Methylorubrum extorquens: one gene and its partners. The main gene of each other region encodes a partner of the protein of the gene in region 4 in a complex. Links are inferred from orthologs where the notes say so. Each region holds a gene or a part of one and is shown on either strand. Other genes may lie near its edges. The genes, in order: accB, accC, J2W78_RS04590 and accD.

What was found.
Region 1: the proteins of accD (region 4) and accB are in contact, whole or in part, in a solved structure (PDB 8UXZ), measured with the Escherichia coli proteins. The link is inferred for Methylorubrum extorquens from one-to-one orthologs.
Region 2: the proteins of accD (region 4) and accC are in contact, whole or in part, in a solved structure (PDB 8UXZ), measured with the Escherichia coli proteins. The link is inferred for Methylorubrum extorquens from one-to-one orthologs.
Region 3: the proteins of accD (region 4) and J2W78_RS04590 are in contact, whole or in part, in a solved structure (PDB 8UXZ), measured with the Escherichia coli proteins. The link is inferred for Methylorubrum extorquens from one-to-one orthologs.

The regions. Positions count from the first base shown.
Region 1 is NZ_JALJXF010000001.1:4,926,063-4,932,774, forward strand. Bases 1-2,757 are described here. They hold accB (acetyl-CoA carboxylase biotin carboxyl carrier protein), read right to left. Parts: upstream 1,736-2,757; coding sequence 1,265-1,735; downstream 1-1,264. Other genes in these bases: accC (acetyl-CoA carboxylase biotin carboxylase subunit), read right to left, coding at 1-1,254; aroQ (type II 3-dehydroquinate dehydratase), read right to left, coding at 1,754-2,209; J2W78_RS22950 (LysR family transcriptional regulator), read right to left, coding at 2,326-2,757. In the rest of the region: more of J2W78_RS22950, read right to left, coding at 2,758-3,216; trxB (thioredoxin-disulfide reductase), read right to left, coding at 3,558-4,532; J2W78_RS22960 (mitochondrial fission ELM1 family protein), read right to left, coding at 4,686-5,738; J2W78_RS22965 (hypothetical protein), read right to left, coding at 5,809-6,333; transcription elongation factor GreA, read right to left, coding at 6,339-6,712. UniProt on the Escherichia coli protein: This protein is a component of the acetyl coenzyme A carboxylase complex; first, biotin carboxylase catalyzes the carboxylation of the carrier protein and then the transcarboxylase transfers the carboxyl group to form malonyl-CoA.
Region 2 is NZ_JALJXF010000001.1:4,921,178-4,927,948, reverse strand. Bases 1-2,816 are described here. They hold accC (acetyl-CoA carboxylase biotin carboxylase subunit), read left to right. Parts: upstream 1-632; coding sequence 633-2,000; downstream 2,001-2,816. Other genes in these bases: aat (leucyl/phenylalanyl-tRNA--protein transferase), read left to right, coding at 2,285-2,816; accB (acetyl-CoA carboxylase biotin carboxyl carrier protein), read left to right, coding at 152-622; aroQ (type II 3-dehydroquinate dehydratase), read left to right, coding at 1-133. Also shown: more of aat, read left to right, coding at 2,817-2,959; J2W78_RS22925 (TetR/AcrR family transcriptional regulator), read right to left, coding at 3,075-3,695; J2W78_RS22920 (DUF4188 domain-containing protein), read left to right, coding at 3,742-4,221; J2W78_RS22915 (DUF2155 domain-containing protein), read right to left, coding at 4,228-4,887; J2W78_RS22910 (NADH:ubiquinone oxidoreductase subunit NDUFA12), read right to left, coding at 5,062-5,478; J2W78_RS22905 (vitamin B12-dependent ribonucleotide reductase), read left to right, coding at 5,998-6,771. UniProt on the Escherichia coli protein: This protein is a component of the acetyl coenzyme A carboxylase complex; first, biotin carboxylase catalyzes the carboxylation of the carrier protein and then the transcarboxylase transfers the carboxyl group to form malonyl-CoA.
Region 3 is NZ_JALJXF010000001.1:956,801-963,636, forward strand. What follows is about bases 134-3,014. They hold J2W78_RS04590 (acetyl-CoA carboxylase carboxyltransferase subunit alpha), read right to left. Parts: upstream 2,111-3,014; coding sequence 1,157-2,110; downstream 134-1,156. Other genes in these bases: J2W78_RS04580 (L,D-transpeptidase family protein), read right to left, coding at 134-299; J2W78_RS04585 (DUF1796 family putative cysteine peptidase), read right to left, coding at 447-1,160; J2W78_RS04595 (3-hydroxybutyrate dehydrogenase), read left to right, coding at 2,324-3,014. Also shown: more of J2W78_RS04580, read right to left, coding at 1-133; more of J2W78_RS04595, read left to right, coding at 3,015-3,109; J2W78_RS04600 (CsbD family protein), read right to left, coding at 3,164-3,520; J2W78_RS04605 (malonyl-CoA decarboxylase), read right to left, coding at 3,657-5,066; J2W78_RS04610 (hypothetical protein), read right to left, coding at 5,268-5,471; J2W78_RS04615 (MFS transporter), read left to right, coding at 5,878-6,836. UniProt on the Escherichia coli protein: Component of the acetyl coenzyme A carboxylase (ACC) complex. First, biotin carboxylase catalyzes the carboxylation of biotin on its carrier protein (BCCP) and then the CO(2) group is transferred by the carboxyltransferase to acetyl-CoA to form malonyl-CoA.
Region 4 is NZ_JALJXF010000001.1:1,351,347-1,358,103, reverse strand. Bases 1-2,802 are described here. They hold accD (acetyl-CoA carboxylase, carboxyltransferase subunit beta), read right to left. Parts: upstream 1,960-2,802; coding sequence 1,042-1,959; downstream 1-1,041. Other genes in these bases: trpA (tryptophan synthase subunit alpha), read right to left, coding at 2,091-2,802; J2W78_RS06600 (bifunctional folylpolyglutamate synthase/dihydrofolate synthase), read right to left, coding at 1-1,009. In the rest of the region: more of trpA, read right to left, coding at 2,803-2,933; nudC (NAD(+) diphosphatase), read right to left, coding at 3,106-4,077; J2W78_RS06580 (HIT domain-containing protein), read right to left, coding at 4,088-4,504; J2W78_RS06575 (HD-GYP domain-containing protein), read left to right, coding at 4,741-5,838; J2W78_RS06570 (sulfotransferase family protein), read right to left, coding at 5,846-6,670.

The DNA of each region.
Region 1 (6,712 bases), 3.6 Mb from region 4 along the record:
CGGCAGCGTGGTGTCGATGCCGTCGACCACGAACTCGTCCAGCGCCCGGCGCAGGCGCATCAGGCACTCGTTGCGGGTGCGCCCGTGCACGATCAGCTTGCCGATCAGCGAGTCGTAGTTTGAGGGAATCCGGTAGCCCTGGAAGGCGGCCGAATCGACCCGGACGCCGAGACCGCCCGGCGGGTGGAAGTAGGTGATCAGCCCCGGCGAGGGCCGGAAGGTCGAAGGGTGCTCGGCGTTGATCCGGCACTCGATGGCGTGGCCCTCGACCTTGATGTCCTCCTGAACCACCGACAAGCCGCCGCCGGCGGCGACCCGGATCTGCTCGTTCACGAGATCGATCCCGGTGATCATCTCTGTGACGGGGTGCTCCACCTGAATCCGGGTGTTCATCTCGATGAAGTAGAACCGCCCGTCCTCGTAGAGGAACTCGATGGTGCCGGCGCCGAGATAGCCGAGTTCGCGCATGGCGTTGGCGCAGATGCCGCCGATCTCGGCGCGCATCGCCTCGTTGAGGGCCGGCGAACCGCCTTCCTCCCAGACCTTCTGGTGACGGCGCTGGAGCGAGCAGTCGCGCTCGGCCAGGTGCACGGCGTGGCCCTTGCCGTCGCCGAGGATCTGCACCTCGATGTGGCGGGGCTTGGTCAGGTACTTTTCGAGGTAGACCGCATCGTCGCCGAAGGCGGCCTTGGCCTCGGTGCGGGCCATATCGAGGGCCTGCTCCAGCTCGCTCTCCGAGCGGGCGACCTTCATGCCACGTCCGCCGCCGCCGGAGGCCGCCTTCACCAGCACGGGATAGCCGATCTCGGCGGCCACGCGCTTGGCCTCGTCCGGATCGGTGACGCCGCCCTCCGAGCCCGGAACGCAGGGAATGCCGAGGCGCTTGGCGGTGCGCTTGGCCTCGATCTTGTCGCCCATGATGCGGATATGCTCGGCCTTGGGGCCGATGAAGCCGATGTTGTGATGCGCCAGAACCTCGGCGAACCGGGCGTTCTCCGACAGGAAGCCGTAGCCGGGATGCACGGCGTCCGCCCCGGTGATCTCGCAGGCGGCGATGATCGAGGGGATGTTGAGGTAGCTGTCGCGGGCGGCCGGCGGGCCGATACAGACGCTCTCGTCGGCCAGCCGCACATGCATGGCGTCGGCATCCGCCGTCGAGTGGACCGCGACGGTGGCGATACCGAGCTCCTTCGCCGCCCGCAGGATGCGGAGTGCGATCTCGCCGCGGTTGGCGATCAGGATCTTGTCGAACATCGCGGGGAGGCTACTCGAGAACGAGGAGGGCTTCGCCGTACTCGACCGGCATCCCATCCTCGATGAAGATCGCGGTCACCGTACCGGCGCGGGGCGCGACGATTTCGTTGAAGGTCTTCATGGCCTCGACCAGCAGAAGCTTGTCGCCGGCCTGGACCTTCGTGCCGATCTCGATGAACGGCTTGGCGTCCGGCGAGGGGCGCAGGTAGGCGGTGCCGACCATGGGCGACGGCACGGCGCCGGGATGGCCCGCGCCGGATTTGGCGGGGGCCGGCGCCAGGGCAGCAGGCGGCGCCGCGACCGGTGCCGCCGCAGCGGCCGGGGCGGCGGGCGCGACCTGAACCGAGACCGTCTCGATCTTGCGGGCGACGCGGATGCGCAGATCGCCCTTCTCGACCTCGATCTCGGTCAGATCGGTCTCGGCGACCATCCGGGCGAGTTCGCGCACCAGTTCGGGATCGAAGGGTTCGTTCTTGGCCATCGGCTCGTAGTTCTGAGGTCAGGAGGCGGACGGGGTGCGTCCGCGCAGGAGATGGGCGAGGGCGTCGAGCCCCAGGACGTAACTGTGGGCACCGAAGCCCGAAATCAAACCGGCGCAGACCGGTGCGATCCGCGAGACGTGGCGGAAGTCCTCGCGGGCATGGACGTTGGAGAGGTGGATCTCCACCGCCGTCACCCCCGACCCCTTGATCGCGTCACGGAGCGCGATCGAGGTGTGCGTGTAGGCGGCGGCGTTGATGAGCACCCCGGCCCCGGCGGCACCGGCCTCCTGCACGAACGTCACGAGTTCGCCCTCGTGATTCGTCTGACGGAAGGTCAGGGCGATATCGAGGCGAGCCGCCTGCTCCCGCAGGTTTTGCTCGATGTCGGCAAGCGTGGCGGCGCCGTAGATGCCCGGCTCGCGCTGGCCCAGGAGATTGAGGTTCGGCCCGTTGAGGCAGTGAATCGCGATCATGCCGTCCGGCTGCGTCGGCCGGAGGCTTCGCGAACCGCCCGGCAGGAGGGGCGGTCTTAGACGAGTGCGTCGGTGCGCGACAAGGGCGGTTGCCGGCCGGTTGTCCGGCCAAGCTTTCAATAAGTCCAGCGTTGTGCCTTGTTCACGAGGAAATCGCGAAAGGCCTGGACGCGGGCGACCGAGCGCATCTCCTCGGCATAGACGAGATAGCTCTCCATCGTCGGCATTTCGCTCTCGCGCAGCACCTGGACGAGGCTCTCGTTCCCGTCGACGGCGTAGTCCGGCAGGATGCCGACGCCGACGCCCGCCTCCATCGCCTTGTGGAGGGCGGTGATGTTGTTGACCGTGAAGTGGACCGGACGGCGCTCGTCCCCCTCGCGGCCGATGCTGGCGAGATAGTGGGTCGCGAGCAGATAGGACGGCTCGTTGCCGCCGAACGAGACGAGGCGGTGCTCATCGAGGTCGCTGATGGTCTTGGGCTCGCCGAAGCGCTTGACGTAATCGGGGCTCGCGAAAGCGTGATAGTGCACCGTGAAAAGCCGCCGCTGGATCAGGTCGGGCTGGGCCGGGCGGCGCATGCGGATCGCGATGTCGGCCTCGCGCATGGCGAGGTCCAACTCCTCGTTGGTGAGAACCAGCTCGATCCGCACATCCGGATAGAGGTCGAGGAATTCCGAGACGCGCTGTGACAGCCAGGAGGTGCCCAGGCCCACCGTCGTCGTCACGCGCAGGTCACCGGAGGGGCGCTCGCTGGTCTCGACGAGGCGGGCGCGGGTGTTCTCCAGCCTCAGCTTCATGTCGCGCGCGGCGCGAAACAGCAGATCGCCCTGCTCGGTCAGGATCAGGCCCCGGGCATGCCGGTGGAACAGCGGCGCCTTCAACTCCCGCTCGAGGGCGCTGATTTGCCGGCTCACCGCCGATTGGCTGAGGCCGATGTCGTCGCCCGCCCGCGTGAAGCTGCCGGCCTCCGCGACGTTGAGGAAAATCCGGATCTTGTCCCAATCCAAGGCCGTCACTCCCGCCCGTCGAGGTCGGCCCGTCGCAGTCCGCCCCTACGGGCGGCCGCGACCTTCGGGCGTTGCACGACGCCAGTCTGTTGCCCTGCCGTACCCGGCGAAAGGCTTCTTTCGTGAAACCTTCCGGCTCCCGCAGCTTTCAGGTTAGGACGACAACCTTACAATTTGGTTGCGTCATTTCCGCCATCAACAGGGAAATGCGTATCAGACAACGTCTTGAATGCTTTGACTGCGTCTGTTCCCGGTCGGTCTCGATGTCCGACACGATGGCGAAGCGGGCGTTCTTTTGAACAGTACTTAAAACGTCCGCAAAACGCCCGAAAGCCGGCCGCCTACTCGGCCGCCGCCTTGGCCGGGCTCTCGCCGACGTCGAGATTGGCCAGGAACTTTTCCGCCTCCAGCGCGGCCATGCAGCCCATGCCGGCCGCGGTGATCGCCTGACGGTAGACGTCGTCGGTGACGTCGCCGGCCGCGAACACGCCCGGGATCTCGGTCTCGGTGGTGCCCGGCGTCACGGTGATGTAGCCGCCGTGCCGCATCGGCAGTTGGCCCTCGAAGATCCCCGTGGCCGGCTGGTGGCCGATCGCCACGAACAGGCCGTCGGTGGGCTGCTCGACGATCGCTCCGGAGCGCAGATCCTTCAGGCGCAGATGCGTGACGGAGGGTGGCGTGTCGGAGCCGCAGATTTCCTCCACCGCGTGGTGCCACTTCACCGTGACGTTGGCGTGCTTGAACAGGCGCTCCTGCAGGATGCGCTCGGCCCGGAACTCGCCGCGGCGGTGGATCACGGTGACCGACTTGGCGAGGTTGGCCAGATACAGCGCCTCCTCGACCGCGGTGTTGCCGCCGCCGACCACGGTCACGTCCTTGCCGCGGAAGAAGAAGCCGTCGCAGGTGGCGCAGGCCGAGACGCCGAAGCCCTGGAACTTCGCCTCCGAGGGCAGGCCGAGCCACTTCGCCTGGGCACCGGTGGCGATGATGAGCGCGTCGCAGGTGTAGGTCTCGCCGGAATCAGCCTCCAGCCGGAACGGGCGCACGTTGAGATCGACGCTCGTGATGTATTCCGAGACAATCTTCGTGCCGACATGCTCGGCCTGGAGCCGCATCTGCTCCATCAGCCAGGGGCCCTGGATCGCGTCGGCGAAGCCCGGATAATTTTCGACATCGGTCGTGATCATCAGTTGGCCGCCCGGCTGGAAGCCCGAGATCAGCAGGGGCTCGACCATGGCGCGGGCAGCGTAGATCGCGGCGGTGTAGCCGGCCGGTCCCGAGCCGATGATGACGAGCCTCGCATGGGTATGGGCCATCTGTGCCGTCTCCTGTCGGCGGGCGTCCCGATCCTTGGGCGCCGGCCGTCCGTTGTTTGTGTAGCCTCGCGCGCAGTCTGACACGAGGAAGGCAAAAATTTCTTCCCAAAGCGGGCGACGCGGGCAAACGGCCCGTTCTGTCCCGATGCCGGCTCAGAACGGTCCGCGCGGGTCCGACGTCCGTTCGGCCGGGCGCGGCACCGTCGCCGTGTCCCCCGCCAAGCGCGCACGGTGCCGCCCATAAGCCTCCGCCAGGGCCGCGGCGATCTCCGGCGTCGCGTCGATGGGAGCGTAGCGCAGCGCCTCCAGGCGGCCGATGAACGGCTTCAGCGCACCGGCCATAGCGAGGCCCGCGAACATCCGCCGATGCCGGATATAGGTACGCGGCAGATCGAACAGCAGGAGGGGCACGCCGGTGCTCGCGGCCTCGCCCACCATGTTGGCTGAGTCGGAGGTGACGACGATGTGGTCGGCGATCGCCAGCATGCCGACGTAAGGGTTCTCGCCGCTGCCGTCCCAGAAGAAACCGCCCTTGTCCTTCACCAAGTTTTCGAGGGCGATGCGCAGGTTCGGCGGCGTGCGCCGGGACACCGTCAGCATTAGCGAGCAGCCGCCATCGGCCAGCTTGGTGAGATCGCGCACGAGCCGTTGCATGTCGGCTTTGCGGTAGCGCAGATGCCGGCTGTCCCCGCCGATCAGCACGGCGATGCGCGGCCAGGGCAGGCGCGCGAGACGCGGATCAGGCGTCGTGCGGGCGGTGTCGAGCCGGGCGCGGGAGACGGGATGCGGCGCAGTGAGCGTGGTGAAGACGTTGGGACCGCGCAGGTCGTCGTAGTCGGGAACCCAGATGAAATCCGCGGTGTCGTGGCCGGTGCGCGGATCCTTGAGGAAGGCCGTGAAGGTTGTCTCGCCCGAGGCGCGGCGCACGGCGCGCAGATAGGGCACGGCGCGCCGCCCCGACGCGATCAGGAGATCGGGGAGCGGGCCTTGCAGCAGGCCGCCGGCCCGGCCCGGTGCGTCCCGCGGGTCGATCGGCCCCCATGGGGCCATCCAGGTCAGCGGCCGTCCGTCCGGAATCCGCCGCGTCTCGTAGGGGACGCCGAGCGCCTCGGCGATGCCGATGCACTGGTTCTCGTCGCCGGCCTTGCCATCGGTGAGGATCCAGGCGCGGGCCCGCGCGAGTTGCGGCGGGACGCTACCGTCCATCTTCACCAGCCCTTGCACCAGCCCCTGTTCGTTCACGCGACGCAAACCTTCGATCCCACCAAACCCGGCCTTACTGGGACGGGAGCCTGCGCCGCAGCCACTGCGCGTAGTGCTCGGCCAGGGCCGCGACCCGCCGCCGCTCGGAGGCCGGATCGTACCACGCCCCGCCGGAACTCGCGGGCAGGGCCGAGAGCTGGGGATGGCGCGCGAGGATCTCGCCCCCACGGCCGACCAGCAGCGCCTCGCCGTCGAGGTAATCCGTCGTGCCGCTGCCGCCGAAGCTGCTGCGGTCACCGCCTTGCGAACCGCCATAGGCGGCGAGCGAGAGGCCGCTCACGCGCACCACCAGCGTCGGCGCGCCGCGGACGATGCGGTCTCGGAAGCTGCGCCGCATCGCCTCGGTCAGATCGGCGCGCAGAACCTCCGTCTGCGGGCCGCGGGCGTAGACCTGCAGGGGGCGCACATCGACGGTGATCCCGCCGACCCGGTCGAAGGCCTGGTCGAAATCCTGCGCCCCGGCCGGGACGCTGAGCGCGAGCGCGGCCAAAACCCCGGCCAGGAGGCCGAGCACGGCCGCGAGGCCGGGGACGCGCACGGGGATCAGGCTCCCCACTCGACGGCGACGACCTCATAGGACTTGCCGCCACCGGGCGTCGTGACTTCCACCGTGTCGCCGACGGCCTTGCCGATCAGGGCGCGGGCGATGGGCGAGGAGATCGAGACGCGGCCCTCGCGCACATCCGCCTCCGGCTCGCCGACGAGCTGGTAGGTCTTCTCCTCCTCGGTGTCCTCGTCCAACAGCTTCACGCGGGCGCCGAACTTGATCTTGGAGCCGGACAGCTTCGAGGTATCGATGATCTCGGCCCGCGCGATCATGCTTTCCAGTTCGAGCACCCTGCCCTCGTTGTGGGACTGGGCCTCCTTGGCGGCATGGTACTCGGCATTCTCGGACAAATCGCCCAGCGCGCGCGCCT
Region 2 (6,771 bases), 3.6 Mb from region 4 along the record:
GGACTTCCGCCACGTCTCGCGGATCGCACCGGTCTGCGCCGGTTTGATTTCGGGCTTCGGTGCCCACAGTTACGTCCTGGGGCTCGACGCCCTCGCCCATCTCCTGCGCGGACGCACCCCGTCCGCCTCCTGACCTCAGAACTACGAGCCGATGGCCAAGAACGAACCCTTCGATCCCGAACTGGTGCGCGAACTCGCCCGGATGGTCGCCGAGACCGATCTGACCGAGATCGAGGTCGAGAAGGGCGATCTGCGCATCCGCGTCGCCCGCAAGATCGAGACGGTCTCGGTTCAGGTCGCGCCCGCCGCCCCGGCCGCTGCGGCGGCACCGGTCGCGGCGCCGCCTGCTGCCCTGGCGCCGGCCCCCGCCAAATCCGGCGCGGGCCATCCCGGCGCCGTGCCGTCGCCCATGGTCGGCACCGCCTACCTGCGCCCCTCGCCGGACGCCAAGCCGTTCATCGAGATCGGCACGAAGGTCCAGGCCGGCGACAAGCTTCTGCTGGTCGAGGCCATGAAGACCTTCAACGAAATCGTCGCGCCCCGCGCCGGTACGGTGACCGCGATCTTCATCGAGGATGGGATGCCGGTCGAGTACGGCGAAGCCCTCCTCGTTCTCGAGTAGCCTCCCCGCGATGTTCGACAAGATCCTGATCGCCAACCGCGGCGAGATCGCACTCCGCATCCTGCGGGCGGCGAAGGAGCTCGGTATCGCCACCGTCGCGGTCCACTCGACGGCGGATGCCGACGCCATGCATGTGCGGCTGGCCGACGAGAGCGTCTGTATCGGCCCGCCGGCCGCCCGCGACAGCTACCTCAACATCCCCTCGATCATCGCCGCCTGCGAGATCACCGGGGCGGACGCCGTGCATCCCGGCTACGGCTTCCTGTCGGAGAACGCCCGGTTCGCCGAGGTTCTGGCGCATCACAACATCGGCTTCATCGGCCCCAAGGCCGAGCATATCCGCATCATGGGCGACAAGATCGAGGCCAAGCGCACCGCCAAGCGCCTCGGCATTCCCTGCGTTCCGGGCTCGGAGGGCGGCGTCACCGATCCGGACGAGGCCAAGCGCGTGGCCGCCGAGATCGGCTATCCCGTGCTGGTGAAGGCGGCCTCCGGCGGCGGCGGACGTGGCATGAAGGTCGCCCGCTCGGAGAGCGAGCTGGAGCAGGCCCTCGATATGGCCCGCACCGAGGCCAAGGCCGCCTTCGGCGACGATGCGGTCTACCTCGAAAAGTACCTGACCAAGCCCCGCCACATCGAGGTGCAGATCCTCGGCGACGGCAAGGGCCACGCCGTGCACCTGGCCGAGCGCGACTGCTCGCTCCAGCGCCGTCACCAGAAGGTCTGGGAGGAAGGCGGTTCGCCGGCCCTCAACGAGGCGATGCGCGCCGAGATCGGCGGCATCTGCGCCAACGCCATGCGCGAACTCGGCTATCTCGGCGCCGGCACCATCGAGTTCCTCTACGAGGACGGGCGGTTCTACTTCATCGAGATGAACACCCGGATTCAGGTGGAGCACCCCGTCACAGAGATGATCACCGGGATCGATCTCGTGAACGAGCAGATCCGGGTCGCCGCCGGCGGCGGCTTGTCGGTGGTTCAGGAGGACATCAAGGTCGAGGGCCACGCCATCGAGTGCCGGATCAACGCCGAGCACCCTTCGACCTTCCGGCCCTCGCCGGGGCTGATCACCTACTTCCACCCGCCGGGCGGTCTCGGCGTCCGGGTCGATTCGGCCGCCTTCCAGGGCTACCGGATTCCCTCAAACTACGACTCGCTGATCGGCAAGCTGATCGTGCACGGGCGCACCCGCAACGAGTGCCTGATGCGCCTGCGCCGGGCGCTGGACGAGTTCGTGGTCGACGGCATCGACACCACGCTGCCGCTGTTCCGCACGCTGGTGCGCAATGCCGACGTGCAGAACGGCCTCTACGACATCCACTGGCTCGAAGGCTTCCTGGCCCGCGAGGAATTATCCGAGACCGACCAGAGACGCTGAACGGCGGCGACACGTTCCTCGTCGATCGACTGCCGGTCCCGTTGCGGGCCGGCTGTTTCTGACCATCGACCGTCATTCCGGGGCCGCGCAACGGAACCTGGGATCCATCCGTGATGCGTCGCCGAAGCTGGGCGTAGAGCTCAATCGTGGATTCCGGGTGCGCCTTCGGCGCCCCGGAATGACAGCGGAGAATGCTTTTCGAGACGGTCAGGGACCGCGCTCCGATGCCCGTCCGCGACGTGATGGGTCTGGCGTTCCGCCTCCGCCGGAGCGACAACGCTTCGATGCACGACAGGCCGCCCGTGGACATCACGCCCGACATCCTGCTCAAGGCCTATGCCGCCGGGATCTTCCCGATGGCCGAGGATGCGGACGATCCGACGATCTACTGGGTCGAGCCCCGCGCCCGCGGGGTGCTGCCCCTCGACCGCTTCCACGTGCCCAAGCGCCTCGCCCGCACCGTGCGCTCCGACGGGTTCGAGGTCGTCAGCGACCGGGATTTCGATGCGGTGATCGACGGCTGCGCTGCCCCGCGCCGGGATACGGCCCGCACTTGGATCAACGCCCGTATCCGCGACCTCTACGGCGCGCTGTTCGATCTCGGCCATTGCCACACGATCGAGGTCTACCAAGAGGGGCGCCTCGCGGGCGGGCTCTACGGCGTCTCGCTGGGGGCGGCCTTCTTCGGCGAGAGCATGTTCCACGAGGTGCGCGACGCCTCGAAGGTCGCCCTGGTCCACCTCGTCGCGCGGCTGCGCTCCGGCGGTTATCGCCTCGCCGACACGCAGTTCCTGACCGATCATCTGAGCCAGTTCGGCGTCGAGGAAATGCCGCGCCACATCTACAAGCGCCAGCTCGCCGCCGCGATCACCGAGCGGGCCGAATGGGGTCCGTCGGACCAGGTCTTTCGCGGCGCCGAAGCCCTGGCCGCCCTCGGGATCGGTAGCGCCGAGGCGTAGTTGAAGTTTCGAAAGGGCAAGTCCTTTCGCGCTTCCACTGCAGAGCCCTGGAGGACAGCCGGGGTTACACCCCGGCACCCCGCCAAAGGGATGATCCCTTTGGGATCCCCTTCTCTCATCCAGGAATGGCCTCCAGCCGCAGAAGGCGTCCTACGAGAAAGGCGGCCGCCTGCGGATCGGTCCGCACAGCGTCCCCGAGCAAGCCGTCGATGACGAGCGAGGCGATCCCGTGGACGAGCGCCCAGGACCGCAGGGCCTCGTCGGCGGCGTTTGCGCCCGGCACCAACGCGGCGACCCGCTCAGCCAGCACCGCGTAGGCGGCGGCGGAGGCTTCGCACAGCGCCTGGGGCCGTGATCCGCCGGAGCGCATCCCGCCGAACATCAGGCGGAACAATCCGGGCTGCGCAGAGGCGAAAGCGACATAGGCCGCCCCTTGCGCGTAGAGGGCCTCGCGACCCGCCCCCTCCCCTCCCCGATCCGCCTCCTCCAGCGCCGCGCGCAGCCGCTCGAAGCCGACGATGGCCACCGCCGCAAGCAGGGCATCCTTGTCGGGGAAGTGCCGGTAGGGCGCCATCGCCGAGACGCCCGCCCGGCGCGCGGTCTCGCGCAGGCCGAGCGAGGCCAGATCGCCCCCCTCCTCCAGGATCGACAGACCCGCCGCGACCAGCGCCTCGCGCAGATCGCCGTGATGGTAGCCGCCCTTGGTCGCGTTCGGTTCGCCCTTCGATGTTGACACTGTAAGCAACGCACCTATGATTACACCGTAAACATGGAGGGGTGCCATGCAGACATCGGATAGGCAAGCGGCCGCGAACGCCCGGCCTACGCGGGACTCGGTCGATCTCTCGGCCTATCCGGGTCTTGTCGTGGTCTATCTCGGCTTTCGCGTCGGACGGATGCGGGGCCTGAAGGCGCTGCTCGGCATCGGGCGCGGGCTGGCTCAGATGCAGCGCGAGCGGCCGGATGGGCTGCTGGCGCACGAGAACCTCGTCTACGGCCTCAACCATATCGGCATGCGGCAGTACTGGCGCGATCTGGAAAGCCTGGAGGCTTTCACCCGCTCGGACCCGCACAAGACGTGGTGGCGGGATTTCGGCCGCGATCCGGCCGGCAACGGCTTCTGGCACGAGGCCTACCGGCTCTCGGGCGGGATGGAGGCGATCTATGTCGGCATGCCACGCCCGATCGGGCTCGCGTCCTTCGCCGCCGCCCGCCAGCCGCTCGGGCCGTTCATGACCTCACGGCAGCGGCTGGCGTCGTAGGAATGGCTACCGGAAGATCGCGTCGAAGATCGATTGCGGCTCGCGCGGGGGCGGCGGGGCCGCTGCCGGCCCCTCGTTGTTCGGGAAGAACTTGCGCGAGGGCTTCTGCTTGGGCTGGACCGGCACGCCCCGCGGCCCCTCGACGTCGACCTGACCGTTCTGGTTGACTTGCGAGGCCGTCTTGGTCGGGTCCGCGCCCTTCTTCTTCGGCTTGTCCTGGCGCGAGGCGAGCGCGGGCACGTCCTCCTGCTCCTTCGCCTCGGCGATCACATCGGAGCCGCCCTTACAATCGGTCAGCCACACATCGTAGATCGGGTGCTCGATGGCGTGCAGGCCGGGACTCGACGCGAACATCCAGCCGGTGAAGATGCGCCGGTATTTGCTGTCGAGCGTCACCTCATCGACTTCGAGGAAGGCCGTGGTCTTCGGCGTCTCGGTCGGCGGGCGCGAGTAGCAGACCCGCGGCGTCATCTGCAGCGCGCCGAACTGCACCGTCTCGTCGATGGCGACCTCGAAGGTCACGATCCGGCCGGTGATCTTGTCGAGGCCGGAGAACACCGCGGTCGGGTTCTTGATCTTGTCGGCCGAGGCCGGCAGCGCACAGAGCGCCAGGGCGAGCGTGCCGAGTGCGGTCCGGCGCAGGATCGTTGCAGGGATGCGGCTCAAGGCGCCCTCTTGAGTCTGGCGCCGGCCCTCGCGGCCGGCAAAAGGTGCCGCCGTTCCAACACCCCAAGGGTGGTGGAAAAAGGGCGGCAGGGCCGTGAGCCTCTCAGTTCCGGCCGGGTTACGCGCCGGCCACGACGCGGCCGGTCGTGGTCGGCCCTTGCGCCGCGGCGGGATCTACTCGCCCGGCGCCCACGGCACATAGTCGCCGGTCGCGGCCGGGCGCTGGCCCCAGGAGAGCTGCGAGCCCTTCGGCCGATAGGCCGCCGCCGTGCCGGTGAGGTTCTCCTCATGGGCCTTCTGCCACTCGCGGGGGCGATAATCCTCCTCGCTCGGGGCGACGTCGCCGTTGTGGCACAGCCACGCCCGCCAGCCCGGCGGCACACGGGAGGCGTCGGCATAGCCGTTATAGACCACCCAGCGCCGCTCCGGGCCGACCGAGCGGTCGATCAACGGGCCCAGCGCCTTGTAGTACTTGTTGCCCAGCTCGTCCGAGCCGACGAACTGGCCGCTGCGCGCGGTATAGAGCGCGAGCGACATCGTCTGCCCGTTCCACCAAGTGAAGATGCGCAGCAGCGTGTCCTTGAGGGCCATGATTCCTCCGGCAAGCGACGGACCCGCGGTGCCGTCGCCGCGGTCGTTATGGTCGCCGCGCGCGTATGAGTCCAGCACTCCGGGTCGCTGTCGCATTTACGGCACGCCTCCCCTGTCTCGCGCCGCCGTTAACCCTGTCCGACCCTGCCGCGGGCGGCCAAACGCGCAGCGCTCCCTGTGGACCGAAAAAATTTCCCGGCGGATTCGATCAAGCCGAAAGGCCACTTAGCGAAGCGCCTCGAATATCCACAGATTTATCACGCAGAACACAACATCTAGCGCGGAACACGGGTAGCCGGCACTAGTTATTGACGCAGATGGCCACTCGGACGTAAGGTCCGGGCATCGCTTCGAACGGTTCGGCGGGGTTTGGGAAGAACCCCGTTTTCGCATGGCGGACAGGTCCCCACGTCGTCTGTTGCGGGGCTCCGAATCGGCCGAGGCACATCCGGCTTTTCATCCATGATCCGCGGCCTGCGCCGCGGCACGGGGTCGCTTGGCTCCGAGGGAGAGGGATTCATGCGGTTCGAGCGGCGCTACACCACGGCAGGCCAATCGCCCTACGCAGCCATCGCCTTCCGCAAGGCGGTGAGCGAGATTCGCAACCCGGACGGTTCGATCGTCTTCCGGCTCGACGGCATCTCCGTGCCGGAGAGTTGGAGCCAAGTCGCCGCCGACGTGCTGGCGCAGAAGTATTTCCGCAAGGCCGGCGTCCCGGCCCGCCTGAAGAAGGTGGAAGAGAACAGCGTCCCCTCCTTCCTCTGGCGCGCCGTGCCGGATGAGGCCGCGCTCGCCGAACTGCCGGAGGAAGAGCGCTTCGTTTCCGAGATCTCCTCCACCCAGGTGTTCGACCGGCTCGCCGGCTGCTGGACCTATTGGGGCTGGAAGGGCGGCTACTTCTCCTCGGAGGAGGACGCTTCGGCGTTCCAGGACGAGCTGCGCTTCATGCTCGCCCGCCAGATGGTGGCGCCGAACTCGCCGCAATGGTTCAACACCGGCCTGCACTGGGCCTACGGCATCGACGGGCCGAGCCAGGGCCATTTCTACTGCGACCCGAAGACCGGTGTGCTGACGAAGTCGGCCACAGCCTACGAGCACCCGCAGCCGCATGCCTGCTTCATCCAGTCCGTGCAGGACGACCTCGTCAACGAGGGCGGCATCATGGACCTGTGGGTGCGCGAGGCGCGCCTGTTCAAGTACGGCTCGGGCACCGGCTCGAACTTCTCCATGCTGCGCGGCGAGAACGAAAAGCTCGGCGGCGGCGGCAAGTCGTCCGGCCTGATGTCGTTCCTC
Region 3 (6,836 bases), 400 kb from region 4 along the record:
TGCTTCAGCTTGGGGCCGAGCTGGCCCGACCAGCGGCAGATCGGGAAGGTCTTCAGCAGGGCGTACTGGCCGTTGGCGCCGCGCTTCCACACCTCCATCTCCGCTTCCTTCTTGAAGGCGCGGATCAGGATCGGGTCGGATTGGCTCATGCCCTTGGTCTGCATGAGCGCGAGCGTCTGGGGGGGAACCGGGGTTAGGCTGCGGGTCGAAGCGCCACCGAGCATGGCGCTGTCCTGGCAGGCACCGAGGGTCATCGCCAGAGCAACGGCAGCAGCCGCCACAAACGGACGCACAGCCATGGGGAACCCGTCCTTACGTGTCCTCGCCCGCAGGGCAATTCCTGCCCTTTTGCGGACGTCACTCCCCGAACCCTATAGCCTCGCTAAGCTTACCCAGAACTTACCGCAAGGCAGCAATCCACATTGTGGACAGGCGTTGCAGATCCGTCACGGTTCCGCAGGAAATAGACTGCGCTCGCGCATGACAGCCTTCAAGAACGCGTCATCGGCGGGATCGGCGAAGCGGACACCGACCGATGGCGAACGAACCTCGATTCGGAGCCAGTCGAGATGCGGCTCCTGCGCGAGCACGCTCACCGCTTGGCTCTTCCCTTGGTGCAACTGAAGCATCAGAAGGTGATTGTCCGCAGCCCGCGCCGTCAGCGCGTCGTGGATCGCACGAACCGTCGCCGCTTCGGTGGGAAGAGCGGTCATCAGGTAGAAGCGGTTGCGGGCACCGGGCCGGTCCAGGGCCGCACGCAGCCGTCGTACGCCGGCTTGCAGGAAGCGGTAATCCTCGTCGCTGGCCGCCGGATCGTGGTGGTTGAACACGAACGGAATCGCGTGCCGATCCCGATAGAGGAGATGGCGGCAACGCGTCTCGTTCGGCGCCTGCCGCTCGTGCAGCGGTGTGCTTTGATAGTGGCGCTGCTCGAGCAGATCGGAAAAGTCGTCGGCGAGACAATCGCGGACCATTCCCGGTGAGGAGAAGATCCAGTCGAAAGGCGCCGACCACCTGCGCAGGCCGAGCCCTTTCAGGATCTGTGCGGTATGGCAGTGGCTGCCGAGCGAGATGTGGTTGACGGCACGCGGTTCGCGGAGGTCGCGCCGGCCGAGGCGGCGCAGGCCGTTCAGCAGGCCCGCGCCGAGCCCCCATTTCACAGCTTGCGGCCGATCTCGAGAAACTTCTGTGCGCGCCGGTCGCGGATCTCATCCCGGCTCAGGCCTTCGAACTCCGCCAGCGCGCGGGCGATGGCGTCACCGGTCGCGTCGAGGGCCGCCTGGCGGTCGCGGTGGGCGCCGCCGGTGGCTTCGGGCACGATCGAATCGATGATGCCGAGGCGCAGCAGATCCTGCGCGGTGATCTTCATGGCAGTGGCGGCGTCGTGCGCCCGGCCCTGGTCGCGCCACAGGATCGAGGCGGCGCCCTCCGGCGAGATCACGCTGTAGATGGCGTGTTCCAGCATCATCACCGTGTTGGCGGTGGCGATGGCAATGGCTCCGCCCGAGCCGCCCTCGCCGATGACGACGGCGACGTTCGGCACGCCGAGCGCGAGGCAGGCTTCCGTGGAGCGGGCGATGGCCTCGGCCTGACCGCGCTCCTCCGCCTCGATGCCGGGGAAGGCGCCCGCGGTGTCGACGAAGGCGAGCACGGGCAGGCCGAAACGGTCGGCGGTCTCCATCAGGCGCACGGCCTTGCGGTAGCCCTCCGGCCGGGCCATCCCGAAATTGTGCCGCAGGCGCGCCTCGGTGGTGGCACCCTTCTCCTGGCCGAGGACACAGACCGGGCGGCCGCGGAAGCGCCCGAAGCCGCCGAGGATCGCCTCGTCCTCGCCGAAGGTGCGGTCACCGGCCAGCGGCGTGAACTCCTCGATCAGCCCGGCGCAGTAATCGACGAAATGCGGCCGCTGCGGATGGCGGGCGACCTGCGTCTTCTGCCAGGGTGTGAGGGCGGCGTAGATCTCAGCGAGCGCCTGGGCGGCCTTGCCCTCGAGGCGCCCGACCTCCTCGCTGATCGAGACGGCGCCGTCGCGCTGGCCCAGGGCCCTGAGTTCCTCGAGCTTCGCCTCGAGTTCCGCCACGGGCTTCTCGAAGTCGAGATAGGAGCGCATCACCGCCATCGATCGTCGGTCCAACTTCTTGCTCGGCAGCCGTGCACCCGCCCGGCGCCCTGCGACCGGCGCGAGGTGTTCGGGGAAGCAGGCATAGGTGTCAACCGCCGCTTAGCGTCAGCGCGTGCGGCGCAGCAAGATCGACTTCGCCGAACCATTGGGGCAAGTCGTGGGGCGAAAGGGTCCGCGTGGCCCGTGAACCGGAGGGAATTCATGAGCCTGCAAGGGAAATCCGCCGTCGTCACCGGCTCGACCAGCGGCATCGGCCTCGCCATCGCCAAGAGCTTCGCCAAGGCTGGCGCGAACGTGGTCCTCAACGGATTCGGCAACGCCGAAGACATCGAGCGGACCCGCAGCGGCATCGAGAGCGAGTTCGGGGTCAAGGCGGCCTACTCGCCTGCCGACCTCACGAAGCCCGACGAGATCGGCGGGTTGATCGCACTCTCGGTCGAGACGTTCGGTAGCATCGACATCCTCGTGAACAATGCGGGCATCCAGTACGTCTCGCCGATCGAGGACTTCCCGGTCGAGAAGTGGGACCAGATCATCGCGCTCAACCTCTCCTCGGCCTTCCACACCCTGCGTGCAGCCGTGCCGCACATGAAGGCGAAGGGCTGGGGCCGGGTCATCAACACCGCCTCGGCGCACTCGATGGTCGCCTCGCCCTACAAGTCGGCCTACGTCGCGGCCAAGCACGGCGTCGTCGGCCTCACCAAGACGGCTGCGCTCGAACTCGCCACCCACGGCATCACCGTGAACTGCATCTCGCCGGGCTATGTCTGGACGCCGCTGGTGGAGAGCCAGATCCCGGACACGATGAAAGCGCGTGGCCTCACCAAGGAGCAGGTGATCGAGGACGTGCTGCTCAAGGCGCAGCCGACGAAGGAATTCGTGACGATCGATCAGGTCGCCGCGCTCGCCCTGTTCCTGTGCACGGACAGCGCCAGCCAGATCACCGGCGCGAACATTGCCATGGATGGCGGCTGGACCGCGCAGTAGCGCCGACGAAGAGCGGAGCGCGGCGAGGGGAATGCCGCGCTCCGAGATCTTTGTTCAGCGGCGAGAATGCAGCAGCAGCGCGAGGCCGTAGCCGACGGCACCGGCAATCAAGAGTGCGAGGAACGGGTTCTCCCCGACCTGCGTCTCGACCCGCTCGCGCCCGTCGCGCAGATACGTACCGCCGTTACGGCTGACGCGGTCGTAGGCGTCCTCCGCATAGCCGCCGACGTCGTCGGCGATGTCGCGCACGGTGTCCTTGGCCTGCCCGTAGATGCGCTGCGCGCGGCCCTCGGCCTCCCGGTAACGGCCTTCCAGCGAATCCCGGTCGGAGCCGAGCGCATCGCCCACCACGCCCTGCGCCCGGCCGCCGAGATCCTTCGCGGTGCCGACGATGCGATCCGTATCAACCATGGCGGAACTCCTGTTCTTGTCAGGCCCGCCACCTCGAGAGTTTCGGGCGGGCGTCGGACAGGAGAACGTGCGAGGATGGAATCGGTCCCGCGCCGCAGCGAAAAAGCGGCGTCCGCCGCTCCGCCGAGGACGCGACTCAGCCCGCCTCGGCCAGCACCACCGCCCGCGGGGGCGGCAGGTTGGAGCGCAGCTCGCGGCTGACCGCCGAGGAGGTCGCGACGGTGCCGAGATTGACGTAGGTCTCGTGGTTCTTCTCGATCGCTGAGAGATCGTAGAGGTAGTTCACCATCAGCCCATAGGACTGCTTCAGGCCCTTCCTCGAGGTGTCGCCGAGAAAGTTCATCCGCTCCAGCCGCGCGCCATTGCCGAGATGGAAGCGGGCCACCGGGTCGAGCGGGCGGCCCCGCTCGTTCTTGGCGCGCAGGAAATAGGCGGCCGCTGCAGGCAGCATGGCACGCCGAACCGCCTCGCACTTCGTCTTGTCGGCCCGCCAATCCTCGGTATCGAGCAGGCGCAGCGCCTCCACATCCTCCCTCGTCAGGGCCTGCGGCGCGTCGGCACCACGCTCGCGATCGAGCCAAGTGCGGAAGCCGGGCACCGGCGAGAGGGTGACGAAGGTCTTCAGAGAGGGAATCTCGCGGGCGAGGTCCTCGACCACCTGCTTGATGAGGAAGTTGCCGAAGGTGACACCGGCCAAGCCCTTCTGGCAGTTCGAGATCGAGTAGAAGATCGCGGTCGTGGCGCTGCGCGCCGGCACCGGCTCGCGCCCATCCGCAAGGATCGGCTGGATCGCCGGAGCGATGGCGTTGGTGAGCGCCACCTCGACGAAGATCAGCGGCTCGTCGAGCAGGGCCGGATGGAAGAAGGCGAAGCAGCGCCGGTCCGTCGGCTGGATGCGGCGGCGTAACTCGTCCCAATCGGCGATCTCGTGGACCGCCTCGTAACGGATGATCTTCTCGAGGATGTCGGCCGGCGTCGACCAGTCGATGTGGCGCAGCACGAGGAAGCCCCGATTGAACCACGAGGCGAACAGGTGCTCGAAATCGCTGTCGAGGCTCGCCGCCGCGTCGATTGTCTCCGGGGCGGCCTCGCGGTCTTTCAGGCGCTTGCGCAGCGCGAACAGATCCTCGCGCATCCGCACCAGCGCCAGGGTACCGCCGCGGGCGAGATTGAGCCGTCGGATCAGTTCCTGCGATCGCGGCTCGGCCGCCACATGCAGCAGGCCGAGACGGGCCCGCGTCGGATCGGTGCGGTAAGCAGCGATGGCGGCATCGACCGCGTCGTGGTCGGCACCGAATTCGGTGGCGATGAGTTCGAGGAAGGCGAGCCGGTCCTCAAGCGGGAAGGCGGCGTAGCGATCGAGGATCAAGCGGGCGAGCGCGACGCCCGAGGCTTCGCCGCGCCGGGAAATCAGGTCTTCGCAGAACCGGGCGAGGTCGGCCGCGCTCGCCGTCCGTGCCAGATCGGAGCGGGCCAAGCCGATGAGGTCGCGGCCCCGGTCACTGATGGTCTGGATGAGATCGCCGAGGAACGAGATCGCCGCCATGACCGAACAAGCCCTTGGATCCGCCGAGCCGACGCAGACGAGGCTCGGCCGTTACGGGAACCTAAAGCCTACGCCGCCTCGGCGCCAGATATGGGAAGCAGGCAGCAGGCCTGCCGGGCGCCTCCGGCAATACCATTCCGCTGAGAAAATTGCGCTGCGCCGGCATGCTCGGATCGGCCAAGGCCGATCCGCCGGGGGCCGTCAGAACTCGGCCTCGGCATGCGGCGCGAGATCCACAGTGTCGGCGCGCTCGCGCCAATCGTTCACACCGCGTGAGCGGGCAAAGCGGATCTCCGCGGCCTTCAGGGCGCGCTCCGGATCGCGGGCGCGGGAAATTTCGACGAAACCGACCGTGAAGGGCACTCCGAGGATCTGCTTCGCGAAGTGGACGCGGTAATTCGGCATACACGACTCCTCATCTTGAAGCGGCGGCCGGCCACCGGGGGAAAATGTGCGCCATCACGCGCCCATCTGCAAATGGTTGCAGGGCCAAGCTGCTGCAAAGGCTGTGCGTTTTTCTTACAATTGATCATATAGGCAGTCTTTTGAGGGTTGCTACCGTCGCGCGTCAGGCTGTCCCTCGCGGCACATCCGCCTCGCATTCGCCCTTTGCGCCGATGCGGTCTTCGACAGGGCATCTCGTAGGGCAGTCCGAGCGAAGCCGGACATTCTGCCGCGCGACGGCTGCGGCTCGCCGTGTCGCCAGGGCTGGCGGTCCGGCTGCGGCCTGCCGTATGGGGCGGTCCATGTCGTTTTTCCCGCCGCTAGCTGCCTATCCATCCCAGCCCTCCGAGATCCGGACGGCACACCGATGAGCGGTGATGCGGGCGGCGACCGCGCCCTGTCCCCCACGACGCGCATCGGGCTGACCCTGATCGCGGGTGGGGCCGTCGCCAACATCTACTATAATCAGCCTCTGCTCGCGGTTCTCGTCGCCGAGTTCGGCGAGCGCGCGGCACTCCTCGTGCCGACGGCCAGCCTCGTCGGCTACGGTCTGGGCATCCTGTTCCTGGTGCCCCTGGGCGATGCCCTGCCGCGGCGCGACCTCATCGTGTGGCAGTTGCTGGGGCTGGCCGTCGCCCTGGTCGCCGCAGCACTCAGCCCGAACCTCGCGGTGCTCACAGGGGCCAGCCTCGTCATCGGGGTGCTCGCCTGCGCCGCGCAGCAGGCGGTGCCCTTCGCCGCCGAGCTCGCGCCCGATGCGAGCCGGGGGCGGATCGTCGGCGGGGTAATGACCGGCCTGCTCTCCGGCATCCTGCTCGCCCGCACCGCGAGCGGCTTCGTCGGCGCGCAATTCGGGTGGCGCGCGGTGTTCTTCGCAGCCGCCGGCCTCGCCGTCGCCATGGCGGGAATCGCGTGGCGCACGCTGCCACGCAGCGCACCGAAGCAGCGCCTGCGTTATCGCGCGCTGATGATCTCGCTGCTGCATCTCGTGCGCAGCCAGCCGATCCTCCGCAATGCCAGCCTGTCCCAGGCCCTGCTGTTTGCCAGCTTCAACGCGTTCTGGGCGACGCTCGCCCTCCTCGTGGAGGCGCCGCCCTTCGACCTCACCGCGGCGGGCGCGGGCTTGTTCGGCGTCATCGGCGTCGCAGGCGCGCTGATCGCCCCCTATTCCGGCCGCTACAGCGACCGGCGCGGCGCCCGGCCGGTGGTGATCGTCGGCAGCGTTCTGGTCGCGGCGGCCTTCGTGGTGCTGGCGCTGGCCGGTGAGGTATCGCTCCTCGCCATCGCGGCCGGCGTGCTGCTCCTCGACATCGGCATCAACGGCGC
Region 4 (6,757 bases):
GCTCGCCGAGATCGGCCATGGCGGCGGCGAGGATCCGCCCGCCATCGGCGTTGTGGCCGCCGTCGAGCCACAGCTCGGCGTCCTTGGGCATCCGCTCGGCGAGCGCCCCGCGTACGAGGCGCTGAAGCCGGCCCGGCCAATCGACGTTGCGCAGGCCGGCTTCGAGGGCCACCGTGCCGATGTCGCCGAAGCCCGCCGCGCGCAGAGCCGCGATGGCGGTGCCGGCATTGGTGAGCTGGTGGCGTCCGGCCAGGCGCGGGCGGGGCAGATCGAACAGGTCGATCTCGTCCTGGTAGACGAAGCGTCCGCTGTCCTCGTGAACGGAGAAGTCCTGGTTGCCGATCCGCACCGGCACCGCGCCGACCCTCTCGGCTTGGCGGCAGAGGACGGCGTCGGCCCCGGCATAATCCTGGGCGGCGATCACCGCCGGGCAGCCGCGCTTGAAGATGCCGGCCTTCTCCATCGCCACCGCCTCGACGGTGTCGCCGAGATACTCGGCATGGTCGCGCCCGATCGGGGTGACCACGGCACAGGCCGGGTTGTCGATGACATTGGTGGCGTCGACGCGTCCGCCGAGGCCCACTTCCAGCAGCAGCACGTCGGCGGGGCATTCGGAGAACAACAGCAGGGCGGCGGCCGTGGTGATCTCGAACACGGTGATCGGATCGCCCTTGTTGGCCGCCTCGCAGCGGGCGAAGGCGTCGGCGAGCCGGTCTTCGGCGACGTAATGGCCGCCGCCGATGCCGCCGAGGCGGATGCGCTCATGGAAGCGCACGAGGTGCGGCGAGGTGTAGACGTGCGCGGCCAGCCCGCCGGCCTCGAGGATCGCCCGCATGAAGGCGATGGTCGAGCCCTTGCCGTTGGTGCCGGCGACGTGAATCACCGGCGGCAGCCGCCGCTCGGGATGGTTCAGAGCCGCGAGCAGACGCTCGATGCGCCCGAGCGACAAGTCGATCGTGCGCGGATGCAGGGCGAGGAAGCGCGCCATCAACGCGTCGGAGGATTCCATCTCGCGCGGAGACCTTCTGTCGCGGATTGAGTTCAGGCCGCGTTGGGCACGGGTTCGGGAGCGGTCGGCTCGGAGGCGGTGCCGGAGTCCCGGCGCACATCCATCAGCAAACCGCAGAGCCGGCTGATCGTCTCCTTGAGCTGGTGCCGGTGGACGACCTGATCGACCATGCCGTGCTCGCGCAGATACTCCGCCCGCTGGAAGCCGTCGGGCAGCTTCTCGCGGATCGTCTGCTCGATGACACGGGGGCCGGCAAAGCAGATCAGCGCGCCGGGCTCGGCCAGATGCACGTCGCCAAGCATGGCGTAGGAGGCGGTGACGCCGCCGGTGGTCGGGTTCGTCAGCACCACGATGTAGGGCAGCCGGGCGGCCCGCAGCCGGCGCACGGCGACCGTGGTGCGGGGCATCTGCATCAGGGAGAGGATACCCTCCTGCATCCGCGCGCCGCCGGAGGCCGCGAACAACACGTAAGGGGTGCGCTTCTCGAGCGCGGTCTCGGCGCCGCGGACGAAGGCTTCGCCGCCGGCCATGCCGAGAGAGCCGGCCATGAAGCCGAATTCCTGGGCCGCGATCGTCATCGGGAGGCTGCCGACCCGGCCGAAGCCGATCTTGAACGCGTCGGGCATCCCGGTCTTGGCCCGCGCCTCCTTGAGACGGTCGACGTAGCGCTTCTCGTCGCGGAACTTGAGCGGATCGGTCGGAACCTCGGGCAGCGGCACGTCGATCCAGGTGCCCTCGTCGAACATCATCTTGAGACGCGCCGTGGAAGACATCTTGAGGTGGTGTTCGGAGCCGGGAATGACCCAGTGGTTCTGCTCGACTTCCTTATGGAAGACCATCTGGCCCGTGTCGGGGCACTTGACCCAGAGGTTCTCCGGCGTCTCGCGCTTGAACAGCGTCTTGATCCGGGGCCGTACGACCTCCGAGATCCAGTTCATCGGCTCGACCATGGCGTCAGACTCCCTGTCCTACCGCGTACTCTTGCCACAACGATATCGGATCGCCGCCGCCCCGATCCCAGGGGAGGTTCCCGCTCGGTAGGCTCCGGAAGAATCCCCCCTCGCGGCGACTGCGGTCGGGTTCAGGCTCCGGCCGGCACCTTGGTGGTGCTGCGGACACCCTGCGCCAGCTCGCGCACCAGGGCGGCCACCGCTTCCACCGTGCCGTTCCCGGCCCGGTCGCCGGGTTCGAGGCTGCGGGCCAGCGCATCGACGAGGGCCGAGCCCACCACCACGCCGTCGGCGCCGCGGGCGATCTCGGCCGCATGCGCGCCGGTCTTCACGCCGAAGCCGACGACCACGGGCAGGTCGGTATGGGCCGCGATCCGGCTCACCGCCTGCGACACCCGTCCGAAATCCGGGGTCGCCGTGCCGGTCACGCCGGTGATCGACACGTAGTAGACGAAGCCCGCGGTGTTCGCGAGAACCGCCGGCAGGCGCTTGTCGTCGGTCGTCGGGGTCGCGAGGCGGATGAAGGCGATCCCCTTCGCGAGCGCCGGCAGGCAGAGTTCCTCGTCCTCCTCCGGCGGCAGATCGACGACGATCAGCCCGTCGATGCCGGCCGCCCGCGCATCGTCCAGGAAGCGGGGCACGCCGTAGGTATGGATCGGGTTGTAGTAGCCCATCAGCACCACGGGCGTCCGGTCGTCGCCCTCGCGGAAGCGGCGGACGAGGGCGAGGGTGCCGCGCAGGTCCTGGCCCACCTTCAGCGCCCGCAGGCCCGCCGCCTGGATCGCCGGTCCGTCGGCCATGGGATCGGTGAAGGGCAGGCCGAACTCGACGATGTCGGCCCCGGCCTTCGGCAGGGCTTCGAGCACCTTGAGCGAGGTTTCCGGATCGGGGTCGCCCGCCATCACGTAGGTGACGAGGGCGGCACGTCCTTCCGCGCGGCAGCGGGCGAAGGCGGCATCGATGCGGGCGGTCATGGTTCTCGCTCCCGGCGGTACGTCCGGCCTTGAGGCCCGGGGCACGGTTCCCCCGGAGCCGGGCCGCCGCGCAGGGCCCGGCTTCCCCGGCCAATTCCTCGGCCGGTTTCCCGGCCAAGTGGGGGCGCCTACACCATCCGCTCGCGTCCGTGAAGCGCAGGCGGCGCCGGGCTCACGCGTCCGGGTCCGGCGCGGCTCCGATGGCGCCCTCGATGACACCCTCGACCCAGTCGCGCAGCAGCAGGTGGGCGATGGCGGTGGCCGGCGGCACGGACAGGCCCTCGGGATGGGTGCCCGCGATCATGTGCGCCACCTCGGCGCGGGTGAACCAGCGCGCATCGTCCAGCTCGTCGGGATCGGTGCGGATCGCCTCCGACAACGCCTCGGCGACGCATCCGATCATCAGCGAGGCCGGGAACGGCCAGGGCTGCGAGGCGTGATAGGCGACGGCGCCGACCGCGACGCCGGTCTCCTCGCGAGTCTCGCGGCGCACGGCGGCCTCGACCGTCTCACCGGGCTCGATGAAGCCGGCGAGGCAGGAATACATCCCCGGCTTGAAATGCGGCCCGCGCCCGAGCAGGCAGGCCTCGCCCCGCCGCACCAGCATGATCGCCACGGGATCGGTGCGCGGAAAGTGGTGCAGCCCGCAAGTCCCGCATTCCCGGCGAAAGCCTCCGGCGGCGACCGTGGTCGGGCTGCCGCAATTGGCGCAGAACCGGTGCCGGGCGTGCCAAGCCAGCACCGACTTGGCGGTGGCGATGAGCCCCTGCTCCTCACGGGCCACCGCGCCCTCGGCGGCGAGCGCCCGCAGATCGAGGGCGCGGTGGCCGGGCGCGGGGAACAGGAGGGCCGCCTCCTCCGGGACGGCGCCGGCGAAGACCGGACGCCCCTCGACCCGTCCGAGGTAGATTTCGATGGCGCGCTCCCCCGCCCGGCCGGCCTCGTCGGGCGTGAGAAGGGCCGTTCCGGTCTCCGCCGGCGCGGCGCGCAGGATCACCGTCTCGCCCGCCATCAGCACGAGGCGGGCGTCCGGCCCGGCTTGCCCCAGGTCGGGGGCCGGGCCGAATTCGGCGGAGTGGCGCACGAGGCGGCTCGCGGCATAGGCGAGGGCATCACGTCCGGGCGTGGTGGGCGCGCCTGTCATGCGGGTCGCCTCACGCGGCCACGAACAGGGCGGCGGCCCGTTCGAGCAGGGCGGCGCGGGCATGCGGCGGATAGGGCCTGCGCTCGCCGACGCCCCAGACCGGCCCGGGCCAGGCCGGGTCCGAGCGGAACCGGGCCACGACGTGGATGTGGAGCTGCGCCACCACGTTGCCGAGGCTTGCGACGTTGACCTTGTCCGGCTGGGCGAGCGCCTGCATGACCCTGACCGCGATACGCGTCTCCTCGAAGGCGAGGCTCGCATCCTCCGGCGTGAGGTCGGTAATTTCGCTCAAGCCCGGCCGCCGCGGCACCAGGATCAGCCAAGGAAAGCGTGCATCGTCCATCAGCAGGACGGAGCAGAGGGCGAGATCGCCCACGGGGTGGGTATCGGCGGCGAGCCGCGGATCGAGGGGAAAGGCGTCGGTCATGCCGGGAATCTAGCGCGCCGGCCTGAAAAGTGGCGCCTGGTTTTCGGGCCGGCCGGGGCGACGCGTCGGACCCGTGCCGTCCCCGACCGTGGCGGCCGGTCTCCGCAGGAGGCCTGGGCACCCGAAGGTCGGTCACGCCATCTCAAATCCCGGTTAACCATATTCTGGCACGCAGGGGGGCAGCGATCGGGAGTCGGCGGGCGGCGGGCCATGCCGGGATCGCCGTGGATGACGCGATGACGGGCGGCGCGCAAGGAAGCGGGGAGCGAAGCCGGGACACGGTGGTCGCCATCGTGGCGGCGCGAACCCCGGCTCCCCTCGTCCTCGCTTTGCGCGGGCAGCCCTGCAGCGCCTGCATCCTCGCGGTGTCGAGCCGTGTGATCGACGACCTGATCGCCGAGGACCCTAAGGTGATCGTGCTGGAGGCCGAGCCCGAACGCTTCGACGCTCCGGCCCTGATCCGCGCCCTGCGGGAGTGCGAGAGCCTCGTCCGGACGCCGATCCTGCTGGTGGCCGGCGGCGATGCCCGGAGCCTGCGCCGGATCGGCCGCGAGGCCGGCGCCACCGACGTGCTGTCCAAGCCCTTCGACGCCCTCGAATTGCAGGACCGGGTCGGTGTTCTGATCGAACTCGCCCTGGCGCGCCGGGAGAGCGACGACCGGGCGCGTGCCATGCGGCGCGATGCGGCGCGGGCGGTGGCCGAGGCCACGGCGCGCGAGCGCGAGTTGATCCGTCGCCTGATGCTGGCAGCCGAGTTTCGCGACGACAACGCCGGTGACCATCTCACCCACGTGGCCGGCTGCGTCATCGCCGTGGCCGAGGGGCTCGGTCTGTCGTCGGCGGAGGCCGACGACGTGGCTTTGGCCTCGACCATGCACGACATCGGCAAGATCGCGGTCCCCGACCACATCCTGATGAAGGCCGGCCCCCTCACCCCCGACGAGTGGGAGGAGATGCGCCAGCATGCGCTGCGCGGCTACCACATGCTGCACGACAGCCCCTCGCGCCTGCTCCAGATCGCCGCCGAGATCGCGCTGACCCACCATGAGCGCTGGGATGGCACCGGCTATCCCCGCGGCCTCAAGGGCGAGGAGATTCCCCGCTCCGGCCGGATCGTCGCGGTGGCCGACGTGTTCGACGCGCTGATCTCCGCGCGCAGCTACAAGCCCGCCTGGTCCCTTGAGCGGGCGCGTGCGCATGTCGAGGCGGAGGCGGGCCGGCATTTCGACCCGGCCTGCGTCGCCGCCTTCCTCTCGCGCTGGGACGATATCGTCGCCCTGGTGGAGGAGCGCGGCGCAAGGCCGTCCGTTCGACGGAGCGATGCCGGGCCCTGACGACCCTTCAGCCCCGGACGGCGCGCCACGTCCGCCACGTCGAGAGATCCAGCCCCGACATCGCTTGGAACGCGACGAGATCGTCCCTGTAGAGTTCGGACAGATACCGGATGTCGTCCTCGTCCGGTCCCTCGTCCTCACGATCACCGCCGAGGTTCTCGGTGAGCCGCTCCGTGGTGAAACGATCCGGATCGATGTCGAGGAACCCGGCGACGCGTGCCAGCAGGGCACTGGGGTCGTTGCGGATGTCGTCGAAGTTCAGAAGCAGGAACTGCTCCGCCGGGAAGAAACGCCGGAAGTGACGCACCTGCTCGGCGTAGAGGCCGCGCTCCACATAGGCCCACCACCGGTTGAGGCCGGGAACCTCGACATGCTCGGCCATCCGGCGCCGGCCGTCGCGTATGGCCACTCCGAACGGCAGCGTCTCCACGGCTTGCCCCCCGACCGTGACGCCCGCTTCCGAAAAGCGCCGGACCATGCGCCAGTTGGAATAGGCGCGGTCGATCGGATCGCGAAACAGCAGGATGATCTTGAGATGGGGATTGTAGGCGCGAAGCCGCTCATGCGCTGGTAGCCAGTAGAGCGTGACCGGCGTGGCTTCTCCCGAGATCGTTCCGCCGGGTGGAACGAGGGAATGAAGGCGCGCATAGTCGGGCCGCGACCAGTCGGTGGTTTCCGTATCGAAAAAGTGCGTTTCCTTCGGATTCGCCATGCTGACGCTGGGATGCCCATCGAGGTAGGCATACAGAGTCGTGGTCCCGCATTTCTGCGCGCCCGCAACGACGAAATCGAGTAACCCGCTCTCGGCCGGGTGAACCGTCGCTGTCGTCATGCTCGGCCTCCGTTCGGCACTGCGTCGCCGTGATATCGATCCCGCTGCTCGTCCCGGCGCATCCGGCGGGCGGCGCAGGGGCCGGGA